Regions from separate parts of the Nocardioides sp. JCM 18999 genome, predicted to be linked through region 2. Evidence: riboswitches for the same ligand, from Rfam matches in the RefSeq annotation. Region 2 holds a riboswitch; the other holds the start of a gene.
What was found. Region 2 has a riboswitch for S-adenosylmethionine ahead of ACZ5J1_RS18570 (dicarboxylate/amino acid:cation symporter). Riboswitches for the same ligand answer to the same signal wherever they lie in the genome.
Positions count from the first base shown of each region.

Region 1: another riboswitch for S-adenosylmethionine. It lies ahead of thrC (threonine synthase); the one in region 2 lies ahead of ACZ5J1_RS18570 (dicarboxylate/amino acid:cation symporter).

Region 1 is NZ_AP043887.1:2,791,638-2,798,751, reverse strand. Features, by position in the region: gene ACZ5J1_RS13815 (acyltransferase family protein) at 1-960, shown strand, start outside; gene otsB (trehalose-phosphatase) at 1,025-1,858, shown strand; SAM riboswitch class I at 1,875-2,010, shown strand; gene thrC (threonine synthase) at 2,022-3,269, shown strand; gene ACZ5J1_RS13800 (SGNH/GDSL hydrolase family protein) at 3,345-4,187, shown strand; gene groL (chaperonin GroEL) at 4,311-5,942, shown strand; gene ACZ5J1_RS13790 (DUF2207 domain-containing protein) at 6,026-7,114, shown strand, end outside.
Region 2 is NZ_AP043887.1:3,770,160-3,777,273, forward strand. Features, by position in the region: gene ACZ5J1_RS18555 (APC family permease) at 1-82, shown strand, start outside; gene ACZ5J1_RS18560 (amidohydrolase) at 66-1,652, shown strand; gene ACZ5J1_RS18565 (hypothetical protein) at 1,703-2,002, opposite strand; SAM riboswitch class IV at 2,124-2,238, shown strand; gene ACZ5J1_RS18570 (dicarboxylate/amino acid:cation symporter) at 2,271-3,674, shown strand; gene ACZ5J1_RS18575 (hypothetical protein) at 3,703-4,485, shown strand; gene ACZ5J1_RS18580 (Ig-like domain-containing protein) at 4,616-6,832, shown strand; gene ACZ5J1_RS18585 (MurR/RpiR family transcriptional regulator) at 6,907-7,114, opposite strand, start outside.

The DNA.
Region 1 (7,114 bases), 980 kb from region 2:
TTCGCGCTGGTGGTCGGGGCCGGCTTCGGCGCCACCGCCTACGCCCAGGACCGGCTCGACCAGCGCAACGCCGCCGCAGCGGCCTGGCAGGAAGCGCACCCGGAGCCGACGCCCGCAGCCGCGGCCGCCGCGCCCAGGCTGAGCGAGACCATCGACGCCGCCCTGGACCAGGCCCGCGCCGGCGCCCCGCTGCCGCCCTTCGACCCCGCCGCGCACCGGTCCGACTTCTGGCGCACCGGCTTCGGCTGCTTCGCCGACCAGGCCGACAGCACGGCGCCGACGTGCACCTACGGCGACACCCAGGCCGATCGCGTGGTCGTGGTGCAGGGCGACTCCCACGCCGGCATGTGGCTGCCCGCCCTGGACGCGCTGGGCAAGCAGCAGCACTTCCAGGTGGTGCCGCTGATCAAGCTCGGGTGCGCGCCGTACTTCGTCCCGCAGACCTCGAGCGGGGATCCCTTCCCGACCTGCGCCGCGTTCCGACTGTGGGCGGTGGCGAAGATCCAGGCACTGCGCCCCGACGCCGTGGTGGTGGCCGGCCGTGGGTTCTACGAGACCTCCCCGCGGGCCGGCCAGACCATGGAGCAGACCTGGAACTGGTCGGTGGAACGGCTGATCACCCAGATCGCGCCCGCCACGGGTCAGGTCGTCGTCCTGGGCGACCTGCCGGCGCGGACCGAGCCGCTCGACGTCTGCGCCACCACCCCGGGCAACACCCAGTCCTCGTGCGTGGCCCCGGCCACCGGCGACGGGATCCGCAGCAACCCGTTCACCGAGGCGGCCGCGACCAAGGCGGGCGCCCGGTTCGTCGACACCGTCGGCCTGGTCTGCTCGAACGGACAGTGCCCGGCCGTGGTCGACGGGACCTGGACCTACTTCGACGACGACCACCTCGCCGCCTCCTGGGTGCGACACGTCGCCGGCGAGCTGGGCGACCGGATCGGGCCGCTGTTCGAGTGATGTTCGCCGCTTCCGGGCGCCGACCATTGCCGCGGACACCGCCTGCTGTGGAACGCTGCACGACATGCGTTGGGTGTCGCCGGAGGGAGAACGCCGTTACTCGGCCCTGGTCGAGGTCGGCCACGGGGCGCTGATCGCGCTCGACTTCGACGGCACGCTCTCCCCGATCGTGGACGACCCGACCCGGGCACGGATCCACCCCGCGGCGGCCGAGGTGCTCATCTCGCTGGCCCCGCTGGTCGGTGCCATCGCCGTGGTCACGGGCCGCCCCGCACGCCAGGTGCTCGACCTCGGCGGGCTCGAGGAGGTCGCCGACCGGATGGCCGAGCTCGGCTGCGAGCTGCGGGTCTTCGGCCAGTACGGCGCCGAGCACTGGACCGCCTCGCACCGCACCATCGTCGGCCCCCGGCCGCCGGTGGGACTGGCCTCCTTCCTGCGCGAGCTGCCCAAGGTGCTGCGCGACGCGAACGCCTCCGAGGCGTACGTCGAGGAGAAGGGGCTCGCCGTCGCCGTCCACACGCGGCGGCTCGCCGACGCCGACGCGGCCTTCGCCCGCCTGCTGCCCCCGCTGACCCGGGCCGCCGAGTCCCACGACCTCGAGGTCGAGCCCGGGCGGGCGGTGATCGAGATCCGCGACGGATCGATGGACAAGGGGCTCGTGGTCGACCGGCTGATCACCGGGCTGCCCGCCACCGGGGTCCTCTTCGCCGGGGACGACCTGGGCGACCTGGAGGCCTTCGAGACCATCACCGCGTGGCGGGGCGAGGGGCTGCCCAGCCTGCTGGTCTGCTCCGGCTCCGACGAGGAGGGGGCGCTGGCGGCGCTCGCCGACCTGGTCGTGCCCGGGCCCGACGGCGTGCTCGACTTCCTGAAGCGATTGGCACGCGATCTCTCCTGACCGCTACAGTGACCCCAGCTCATCGAGAGGGACTGAGGGAACGGCCCAGTGAAGTCCCGGCAACCGACCGCGAGTCTCCTCCCCGTCAAGGGTGGGTCGCGGAGCAGGTGCTAAATCCGGCCTGTGCGACCGTCGCCCAGGGAAGATGAGGAGGAGGTTTCTCATGAGCACTGGTCCCCGTCAGGGTGCGTTCGGTAACGCCACTGCCCTTGCCTGTCGTGAATGCGGCACGCAGATCGACCTCGGTCCCCACTACGCCTGTCCGGAGTGTTTCGGCCCCCTCGAGGTGGCCTACGACTTCCCGACGATCACCCGTGAGGAGATCGCCGCCGGCCCGGCCAACATCTGGCGCTACAAGGCGCTGCTGCCGGTCCCGGCCGACATCGAGTCCAGCCCCAACACCGAGCCCGGCTTCACCCGCCTGATCGAGGCGAAGAACCTGGCCGCCGAGCTGGGCATCTCGCGGCTCTGGGTGAAGGACGACTCCACCAACCCGACCAACTCGTTCAAGGACCGGGTCGTGGCCTGCGCCCTGAGCGCCGCGGTCGAGCTGGGCGCCAAGGTGTTCGCCTGCCCCTCGACCGGCAACCTGGCCAACGCCGTCGCTGCCGCCGGGGCCCGCGCCGGGATCCCGACGGCCGTCTTCATCCCGAGCAACCTCGAGCAGCCCAAGCAGATCAACTCCGCGATCTTCACCGACCGCCTGGTCGCCGTCGAGGGCAACTACGACGACGTGAACAAGCTCGCTCAGGAGATCGCCGCCGAGGAGGAGGGCTGGGCGTTCGTCAACGTCAACGTGCGCCCCTTCTACGCCGAGGGCTCCAAGACGCTGGGCTACGAGATCGCCGAGCAGCTCGGCTGGCGCCTGCCCGACCAGGTCGTCATCCCGGTCGCGTCCGGCTCGCAGCTGACCAAGGTGCACAAGGCCTTCCAGGAGCTGATCAAGCTCGGTCTGGTCGAGGCCAAGGACTACCGGATCTTCGGTGCGCAGGCCACGGGCTGCAACCCGGTCTCGACGGCGTACAAGGCCGGCGTGGACGCGATCCGGCCGGTCAAGCCCGACACCATCGCCAAGTCGCTCGCGATCGGCAACCCCGCCGACGGCATCTACGTCCTCGACATCGCCCGCACCACGCACGGCGCGGTCGAGGAGGTCACCGACGACGAGATCCGTGACGGCATCGTGCTGCTGGCGCGCAGCGAGGGCATCTTCACCGAGACCGCCGGTGGCACCACGGTCGCGGTGACCAAGAAGCTGGTCGAGACCGGCCAGCTCGACCCGACCCTCGAGACGGTGATCATCAACACCGGCCACGGTCTCAAGACCCTGGACTCGATCGCCGACCGCGTCGGCCCCGCCGCCACGATCGCGCCCAACTACGACGCCTTCGAGGCCGCGAACATCATCTGAGCGCGAAACCCGGGTTTCGTACCGTCGAAACCCGGGTTTCGCCCAGGGTTCACGTCCGGCGGATAGACACCGGATGTGGATCGCAACGGTCGGCTGCTGATCGGGGTCGGTGCCTCGGCCGCAGTCATCGGCGGAGTCAGTGCTCTCGCGATGGGCGGGTTCGTCGCGCTGCTCAAGCGCCAGGCGGCCCAGGCCCGCGAGACGATCGGGAAACCGCTGGGCGAGGTCGCGATCCCGGCCGACAAGGTCTACCGCCGCCGTCACGGCGCCGGCGTGGAACCGCTCGACCTGCTGGTGCTGGGTGACTCGATCGCTGCCGGGCTGGGCGCCGACCGGGCCAAGGGCACCCTCGGCGCCCGCCTCGCCAAGGAGCTCGCCGACCGGATCCACCGACCGGTGCGGCTGCGCACGGTCGCGAAGGTCGGCGCCGAGACCTGGATGATCCAGGAGCAGCAGCTCGCCATCCTCGAGCCCGGCTACCGCCCCGAGCTGGCCGTCCTGATCGTGGGCGGCAACGACGTCACCCACCGGATCCCGGTGGCCGAGTCGGTCGCCTCGCTCACCGAGGTCATCGACGCCCTCCGCGGTCGCGGCGCAGCGGTCGTGGTCGGCACCTGCCCCGACCTGGGGGCGCTACGACCGCTGCCGGATCCGTTGCGCAGCCTGGCCGGACGGGCCTCGCGGCTGCTCGCGGCCGCGCAGGGCGAGGCGGCGCAGAGTGCCGGGGCCCACGTCGTGTCGCTGGCCCAGGTGGTCGGGCCGTTCTTCGAGACCAACCCCGACGACATGTTCGCCATCGACCAGTTCCACCCGAGCGAGCTGGGCTACCGCCGTACGGCGGAGGCGTTCCTGCCCTCGCTGCTGGCGGCGTTGGGGGAGCGGGACTCGGTGCCGTTCGGGCACCGGCTGCCGATCTGAGAGGCCCTCGCGAACGGCCCCTCTCCTTGCACTCTCAGGGGTCGAGTGCTAAACATGAATCTGGCACTCTCGACCGGAGAGTGACAACCAATGAACTTCGATCCACGAAGGATGCCGAGCGCAATGCCTAAGCTGATTGCCTTCAACGAGGAGGCCCGTCGCGGCCTCGAGCGTGGCATGAACACCCTCGCCGACGCCGTCAAGGTCACCCTGGGGCCCAAGGGCCGCAACGTGGTCCTCGAGAAGAAGTGGGGCGCCCCCACGATCACCAACGATGGTGTCTCCATCGCCAAGGAGATCGAGCTCGAGGACCCGTACGAGAAGATCGGTGCCGAACTCGTCAAGGAGGTCGCCAAGAAGACCGACGACGTCGCCGGTGACGGAACCACCACCGCGACCGTGCTCGCCCAGGCTCTCGTCCGCGAGGGTCTGCGCAACGTCGCCGCCGGCGCCAACCCGATGGGCCTGAAGAAGGGCATCGAGAAGGCCGTCGACGCCATCTCCGCGCAGCTCCTCGAGAACGCCAAGGAGATCGAGACCAAGGAAGAGATCGCGGCCACCGCGTCCATCTCCGCCGCTGACACCACGGTCGGCGAGCTCATCGCCGAGGCCATGGACAAGGTCGGCAAGGAGGGCGTGATCACGGTCGAGGAGTCCAACACCTTCGGTCTGGACCTCGAGCTCACCGAGGGCATGCGCTTCGACAAGGGCTACATCTCGGCCTACTTCGTCACCGACCCCGAGCGCATGGAGGCGGTCCTCGAGGACCCCTACATCCTGATCGCCAACCAGAAGATCAGCTCGGTCAAGGACGTCCTCCCGCTGCTGGAGAAGGTCATCCAGTCCGGCAAGCCGCTCGTCATCCTCGCTGAGGACACCGACGGCGAGGCGCTGTCGACCCTGGTCGTGAACAAGATCAAGGGCACCTTCAAGTCCGTCGCCGTCAAGGCTCCGGGCTTCGGTGACCGTCGCAAGGCCATGCTGCAGGACATCGCGATCCTCACCGGCGGTCAGGTCATCTCCGAGGAGGTCGGCCTCAAGCTCGACACCGCGGACCTCACCCTGCTCGGCCAGGCTCGCAAGGTCGTCATCACCAAGGACGAGACCACCATCGTCGAGGGTGCCGGCGACGCTGCCCAGATCGAGGGTCGGGTCAACCAGATCCGCGCCGAGATCGAGAAGTCGGACTCCGACTACGACCGCGAGAAGCTCCAGGAGCGCCTCGCCAAGCTCGCCGGCGGTGTCGCCGTGATCAAGGTCGGCGCTGCCACCGAGGTCGAGCTCAAGGAGCGCAAGCACCGCATCGAGGACGCCGTCCGCAACGCCAAGGCTGCGGTCGAGGAGGGCATCCTGCCCGGTGGTGGTGTCGCGCTGGTCCAGGCCGCTGCCGCCGTCTTCGAGAAGCTCGAGGCCGACCTGTCCGGCGACGAGGCCACCGGTGCCGCGATCGTCAAGGCCGCCGTCTCGGCTCCGCTGAAGCAGATCGCCATCAACGCCGGCCTCGAGGGCGGCGTCGTGGCGGAGAAGGTCGCCGGTCTCCCGGCCGGCCAGGGCCTCAACGCCGCCACCGGCGAGTACGTCGACCTGCTGGCCGAGGGCATCATCGACCCGGCCAAGGTCACCCGCTCGGCGCTGCAGAACGCTGCCTCCATCGCGGCGCTCTTCCTCACCACCGAGGCCGTCGTCGCCGACAAGCCGGAGAAGGCCGCCCCGATGGGCGACCCGACCGGTGGCATGGGCGGCATGGACTTCTGATCGAGCAGATCACCAGTCGAAACCGAAGGGCCCGATCCGTGTGATCGGGCCCTTCGGCATTTCTGCCCACTAGAGTCACGGGCGTGAAGCGCGCCCTCGCCACCGCCGTGGCCGTCCTGGCCCTGGCAGCGCTGGTCGCGTTCCCGGCGGTGCTCTGGGGCGTCGACACCGACGGCCAGGCCGTCTCGGACCCGACCAGCATCAGCCGGTACGACGCCGACTTCACCGTCGACGCGGACGGCGACCTGGAGGCGACCGAGACGATCGACGTCGACGTCACCACCTCGGACCGGCACGGCATCTTCCGCTTCTTCGACCGGTACGACGCCAACGCACCGCAGGCACGCCGCACCCCGCGCGACATCTCCGTGACCCGGGACGGCCACCAGGAGCCGTGGACGACCGAGGCCCGTGAGGGCGGCCGGTACACCGTGGTCCGGATCGGAGACGCCGACACGTTGCTGACCGTCGGCACCCACACCTACGTCATCCGCTACACGATCCCCGGGGTGCTGCTCCCGGCCGAGAAGGGCGGCTCCACCTTCTACTGGAACGTCGTCCCCGGCGGCTGGCTGCAGTCGATGAGGAACGTCTCGATCCAGGTGCGCTTCCCGGTGCCTGCCGGACCGACGGTGCGCTGCGCGGTCGGGACGGGAGTCGACGCCGTCGCGTGCGCCCCGACCGGAGCCGGCACCGAGCTGGTCAGCCTCCACCTGGACACGCTCACCAACCTGACCCCCGTCACCATCCTCACCCGGTTGGACATGGCGACCCCGGCCGAAGGCGGACACCTGCCGTGGCCGCAACGGTGGGACCGGGTGCTCGGCACCCGCCCGTGGGCGGTCGTCCTGGTCGGCCTGCTCGCCGTCGGTGCCGGCATCGGCGGCGCCCGGCTCGGGGCTCGCTCCCGGGAGAAGGACCCGCCGTTCCCGCTCGTCTACGCACCACCGCCCGGGATCAACCCGGCCCAGGCGGCGTACCTGCTGCGTGAGACCGTGCCCCGGCACGCCTTCATCGCGACCCTCCTCGAGGGGGCCGATCGCGGCGTGATCACCCTCGACCGCGCCGAGGAGGGCTGGAGCATCGCCGCCCACGGCGACATCGTCGAGGGCGATGCCGCCCAGGTGGCGGTCCGGGCGCTCGCCGGCGAGGGCGGCACGTTCACCGCCTCG
Region 2 (7,114 bases):
CGCCGGCCTCGCAGCCGACCAGCCCAGCAGCATCGAGACGGAGCCGACGGAAGGGGTGCCCGCCGATGTCGCCGCACGCTGACTCACTCCTCGTCGGGGCGACCGTCCGCACCCTCGACCCCGACCGTCCGGCCGCCGCAGCGGTGGCCGTCGTCGATGGCATCGTCGCCGCACTCGACGGCGACGCCCTCGCCCTGCGGGGGCCGGAGACCGCGGTGATCGACCTCGCGGGCGCCACCCTGACCCCGGGGTTGGTCGACGGACACATGCATCCGATCCTCGGCATCGAGATGTTCGCCGGGATCGACCTCTCGGGGTGTCGCGACCTGGCCGAGCTGCGGGCAGCGCTCGCCGCAGTGACGCGGAACCTGCCGCGCGGTGGCTGGATCCAGGGGTTCGGGCTCGACCACAACTGCTTCGGCGGCCAGCCGATCAGCAGCGCCGCGATCGACGAGGCCGTCGGGGACGTGCCGGTCTTCCTCCGGCTCTACGACGGTCACTCGGCCCTGGTGAGCAGCGCCGCGCTGCGCCTCGCCGGGGTGCGTGGCACGGAGACCTTCGGCCAGCGCTCGCAGGTGGTCTGCGATCCGGACGGCCGGCCGACGGGCCACCTGCTCGAGCACGCCGCGATGGACCTCGTCGCCGACGTGATCCCGCCGATGCCGCTGGCTGCGCGGCGTGACCGGGCCCGCGAGGTGCTCGCCGGGATGGCCGCCTCCGGGCTCACCGGCGGCCACGTCATGGACGGGTCGTCGTCGACCCTCGAGCTGCTCGACTCGCTCGAGTCGGACGGCGACCTCCCGCTCCGGCTGCGACTCGCGCCGTGGTGCATGCCGGGCGCCGACCTCGACGAGCTGGTCGCGCTGCAGGGCCGGGCCGGACGCCGCTGGGCGGTGCGGGCGGTGAAGTTCTTCATCGACGGCACCGTCGAGGGTGGGACCGCGTGGCTGGAGCGTCCGGACTGCCACGGTCAGAGCACCGACGCGTTCTGGCTCGACCCCGCCGAGTACACGAAGGCGGTGCACCACCTCGCCGCCGTCGGCGTGCAGACCGCGACCCACGCGATCGGTGACGCCGGGGTCCGGCACGTGCTGGACACGTTCGAGGAGCTCGACACCCAGGGTGTCCTGCACCGGGTCGAGCACATCGAGACCCTGCCCCTGGACCAAGTGCGTCGCCTGGCCCGGATCGGCCTGGTCGCCTCGATGCAGCCCTCCCACGCGCAGTACACGAAGGCCGATCACTCCGACGAGTGGTCGCGTCGGCTGGGCACCGACCGGGCCGACCGGGCGTGGTGCTGCCGCGACTTCCGCGATGCCGGCGCGACGGTGGTGCTCGGCTCGGACTGGCCGGTCGCCGACTACGACGCTCGGGGCGTGCTCGCCTTCGCGCGCCAGCGTCGGATCGCCGGCAGCGACGCCGCGCCGGTGCTGCCCGAACAGGGCCTCAGCGGGCTCGAGGCGTTGCAGGGAATGACCACTCATGCCGCGCTGGTCGCGGGCGAGTCCCAGCTCGCCGGACGGATCGCCGTCGGACGTCGCGCGGATCTGACCGCGTTCTCCGTCGACCCGGTGCTCGCGTCGGCCGACGAGGTCGGTCAGGCGCCGATCCGGCTGACCATGGTGGACGGAGCGATCACCCACCGCGGCTGAGCTCGCGACTGCGGTGCGGACATCGCGGGGCGATCATGCCCCGCGATGTCCTACATCCGCGTGGGCCCGCACAGGATCTGATGCATCCGGATCTCCAGGACGATGCTGCGCGGCACGGGCCACGACAGCGCCTCGATCCCGGCGGCGTAGTCCTGGAGCGCGTCGAGCGTCGCCAGCCGGGCATCGGCGAGCGCGGGGCGCTCGCTCCAACGCGGGAGTCCCTGGGCCAGCTCGTGCTCGAGGTCGCGGGCCTCGGCGACTCTCGCCAGCAGGCCTGGCAGCTCCATCCGCAGTCTGGCCGACTCCGCCGCGGCCGCGCCGGCCAGCTCGGAACTGTGCGACGTCGTCATGCGGTCCGCCTCTCGGCCGACCTGGGGCCTCCGGGTGGAGACCTGACCGCCGACAGCCTCCACAGTACGCCCCGCTGTAGTCGTTATTGACTACTAACTTTGTTGTGTTAATGTTCTGACTCGTCACGAGTACTGGTGCAAAGCCCCGGCTGGCCAGTCGGCAACCCTCCTCCGCGGTGGGGTGCCCCGGGTGAAGACGTGGCCCTGCTGCGACCTGCAGGGGGCAAGAGCGGACTCAACGTCGGGTCCCCGAACGAAGGAATGACCCGTGAACTGGCTGGACCTCGCCGTGCTCGCTCTGCTGGTGGTCGCGTACGTCGGCCTGCACCTGCTCCGACGCCGACGGGTCAACTTCAGTCTGCTGACGCTGCTCGCCCTCGCGATCGGCATCCCGATCGGCCTGGTCGGCCGCGGTCACGCCGAGTACATCGAGCCGATCGGGCGGATCTACATCAACATCCTGCTCGCCGTCGTGGGCCCGCTCATCGCGGTGGCGCTGATCTCGAGCATCGTCTCCCTCGGCAGCCTGGAGAAGCTCCGCACGATCGGGCTGCGCTCCACCGGCTGGCTCCTGCTCAGCAACGCCATCGCCGTCGTGCTGGCGCTCGGGGTGGGACTCGCCTCCGGCACGGGCAGCGGCCTCAACGAGACCGTCGGCGGCCAGCAGCTCAACGTCCTGGAGAACTCGGTCCAGAACTTCCGCGACGTCGTGATCGGGTTCTTCCCGAACAACGTGGTCGGTGACTTCGGCGCCAACCACATCATCCCGATCATCCTGATCTCGGTGACGATCGCGGTCGCCTACCTGGCCCTGGTCGAGCGGGACGCGGTGACGGTCAAGCCGTTCGCCGACCTCGTCGTCGCGCTGAAGCTGGTCATCTTCAAGGCGGTCGGGTTCGTCATCGGCCTGACGCCGTACGCGATCGTGGCGCTGACGGCGACCGTGGTCGCCAACACGGCCAACCTCGGCGACAAGTTCTGGTCCCTGCTCGGTCTGCTCGGGCTGGCCTGGGGGACCTGCTTCGTCCACACCTTCCTGGTCAACGGCGTGATCCTGCGGACCGCGGCCGACGTGTCCCCGACCCGCTTCTTCGCCAAGATCTTCCCCGCCCAGGTCACCGCCTTCTCCACCCAGAGCAGCGTCGGCACCCTGCCGGTCACGACCGACGTGCTGACCCGCCGCGTCGGCGTGCACCCCGAGGTCGCCCACTTCACCGCCCCGCTGGGCACGACGATCGGGATGCCCGGCTGCGCTGGGATCTGGCCGATGCTGATCGCGGTCTGGGGGATCAACGCCTACGGCATCGACTACTCCACCCAGGACTACATCGTGCTGGTCATCCTCGGCACCCTGGTCTCGATCGGCACCGCCGGAGTCCCCGGGACCGCGACCGTCGCCGCGGCCACCGTCTTCGCCGCAGCCGGACTGCCGCTGGACTTCATCGCGGTCACGCTCCCGATCAGCACGATCGCCGACATGGCCCGCACGGTCACCAACGTCACCGCCGCCGCGGTCAGCGCGACCGTGGTCGCCCGCCAGACCGACCTGCTCGACGACGACATCTTCGAGGGCCGCGTGGCCTTCGTCGACGCCGCCGACGACACCGCTGACGACCCCGCCACCGACCTGTCCTCGCTCACCCAGCCCGAGCCCAGCACCACGCTCGTCTGACCCGCACCACCGATTCAGGAGAAGAACGATGAAGCGCGCCCTCGCCACAGTGATCGCCACCGGAACCCTGGTGCTGACCACCCTCGTCCTGGCACCGATCGCCCAGGCGATCACCAACCCCGCCGACAACCCGCACCCGATCACGGTCAAGGGCGACGACGGCAAGACCTACACCGACGGCGAGGACACCCTGCCCGGGTACGACGACGAGGAGTGCACCTACATCCCCGGTGCCTACTTCGACTTCGACAACAACCGGGTGCGGTACGCCGACGGGCAGTCGATCCCGTGGACCGAGTGGGACCGGGCGACCGGCTACGAGGCGTGGAAGGCCAAGAAGGCGGCGGCTTCCGCCAAGCCGAGCACGGCCAGCACGCCCAAGCCGGGCAAGGCGAGCTCGTCGAAGTCGGCCTCGACCACGACGAAGAAGTCCACCGCCGCCACCAAGGCCGCCGGCTCGAAGAAGTCGACGACGGCGCAGCCCAGCACGAGCGCCAGTGCGACCGCTTCCCCGTCGGCCGGCGAGACCCAGGCGATCGACGGCGCCACCGACGACGCCTCCGTGATCGCCGACCCGGCGAGCGGCACTCCCACCCCGACGACGTCGGCAGGTGCTGAGGCCGGCGAGGTCGACGAGGTCACCCTGGCCGCCGGTGCGCCCAGCACCGCCGACGCCGCTGACGCCAGCTCCTCGGGCGGCTCCGGTTCGGCCGGACTGCTGATCCTCGGCGGACTCGCCGGTGTCGGCCTGGTCGCCTTCGCGGGCCGCGCGGCCCTCGGTCGACGCTCGCGCAAGGCGACGTCGGCGTGACCGTGCCGCGACCACGCGGCTGATCCACCACCAGCGGGAACCCCCGCAACTCCGAACGACCCGGAGGGCGCTGCCCTCCCGGGTGGGTGCGCAACGCCTGAAACAACCCCGAGAGAAGGAAACCCCTGTCATGAGCACGTTCACCAAACGGCGCCTGGTCGCCGCTGCGGTCGGCCTGGTCGTTGCCGCCCCGTTGGCCGTCGGAGCCGTCGGCTCCCTCGGCAACGCCGCCCCGGCCCGGAGCGCGTCCACCGCGGTCGACACCACCTACCTGTCGGACACCTTCCCGGGCCTGTCCGCGGAGACCGTCCTGGAGACCGTCACCTACGACCGGTTCCAGTGGCTGCTGCAGCAGTCGGGTCAGTACGCGTTCGTGATCGGCTCGGCCGGTGACACCGACTTCCCCGCCAAGGTGGTCAAGGCCGAGAAGGCCGCCAAGGCCGCCGGCACCACCAAGGTCTACTGGTACGACCCGAACCTCTCCGGCCAGACGGGCACCAAGAACCTCGACACCCGCAAGCCGGCCGGGATCAACCTGGCCGCCGGATCGCAGACGATCTACGGCAACACCTGGCGCAACGTCCTCGGCCAGTACCTCGGCAACGGGATCAAGTCCGTGCCGAACGCGACCGCGACCTCGGTCACGATCAGCACCGACGACACCGTCGTCAACGACGTCGACAACCCGCTGTGGGACTACCGGACCACCCCGGCCGCCGCCCCTGCCGGCGCCGGCGACGACCTGTTCTTCGTCTACGACAAGGACCGCCTCGGGACCGGGGGCAAGGCCGACAAGATCCGCAGCTGGGTGAACCTCAGCACGACCGACGCCACGGCGGTCGGTGCCGCGGTCACCACGGCCCTGGGCACGCCGGCCGAGGCGGCCGGGATCGACCAGCAGGACCAGTTCGCCTGGTGGAAGGACTCGGCCAACAAGAAGCACAACCTGTCCTACGCCGACGACAAGCAGTACGGCGGCGACATCCTCGACGACGCCGACAACACGGACCGGTTCCGGGTCAAGCAGATCACCTACCCCGAGCTGCTCCACCTGCTCGCGCTCAAGGACGACGCGAACAAGAACTTCGTGATCCTCTTCGGCGGGACCTGGTGCCACAACACCCGCGCCGTGATCAAGCACGTCAACGAGGAGGCCCAGGAGAACGACGTCACCACCGTCTACAACTTCGACCTCGTCCTCGACGGCGGCACCACCAACGGCACCAACGGTGGCGGCAACCCGATCCACGTCCGGGACAACGCGACGATCGCGGTCGGCGCCACGGACAACGCCAGCAACAACGCCCTCGCCGCCCAGTACGGCGTGGCGCGCGGCACGTCGGTGCGCAACGCCCGGCCGTCGTACCTCTACGGCGACGTGGTCCGGACGAACTTCAAGAACCTGGTCACCGAGTACGACCCCAACACCGGCACCCGCGTCTCGTACTACCCCGGCGGTGACACCACCGCGGACCTCGACGTGGTGCGCAAGCTCCAGGTGCCGTTCGTGCTCAACTACCAGCGCGGCAACGGGGCTTCGGTGCCGTCCACCGCGGTGAAGCGGCAGTGGATCCAGCAGAACGTCGGCGCCAACGGACTGCCGACCTTCAAGGAGTACATGACCGAGTGGTGGTACACCCACCCGTCCGAGCAGCTCGGTCTCGCCCAGTCGCCGGCTCCGACGCAGGCGCAGCTGGACCAGGCTCAGGCCCAGGTCGACTTCGCCCAGGAGGGTCTGGCCCAGCTGGACGACTTCTTCGCCGGCCTCCCCGGCGCGGTCGTCTCCACCCAGACCGTGACGGCACCCGCCGTCACCTACGGCACGGCGTCGACCGTGGCGCTGGCGATCGCCAACAAGTACGGCCGGATCCCGGCCGGCACGGCCACCCTGACCGTCGCCGGGGCGTCGTACTCGAAGGCGGTGGCCCAGAACGCGGCCGCCTTCACCACCGCCAAGCTGGCTCCGGGCTCTTACCCGTTCACGATCAGCTACACCGGTGACGACCAGATCGTCGGCTTCACCAAGACCGGCACGCTGACCGTGGCCAAGGCGAAGGCCGTTGCGGCCGGATCCCTGGTCAAGGCGCCGACGTCGAAGAAGGCCGGCTCCTACCGCGCCGTCGTCACCGCGCCGGCCGGGTTGGCCAAGGCGACCGGAAAGGTCACCGTCACCCTGACGAAGGGGAGCGCCAAGAAGGTCGTCGTCGGCACGCTGAGCAACGGCGCCGCCACCGTCGCCCTGCCGAAGCTGCCCAAGGGCACCTGGAAGGTGACGACCGCCTTCGCCGGGGACGCGCACTACCTCGCCGCGACGTCGGTCGGAAAGTCGATCGTCGTCAAGAAGTAGTCAGGCGGGATCAGCAGTTGGTCGCCAGGGCCGTGACACGGGTTCCGTGTCACGGCCCTGGCTTTTCCCATGCCTCAGCGGCGGTGGAGCGAGAGAACCTCACGCGTGGTGGCCACGGCAGCCGTGGTGGTCTCATAGGTCCGCTGGGCGACCGCGACGAAGAGGCAGTCGACGGCCATCAGGTGACTGATTCGGGACGAGAGTGCCGCGGGTCGAAAGACACTGTCGCGCCCGGCGGCGTAGAGCACGTGGGCGGCGTGCTGCGTGACCCCGGTGCTCTCG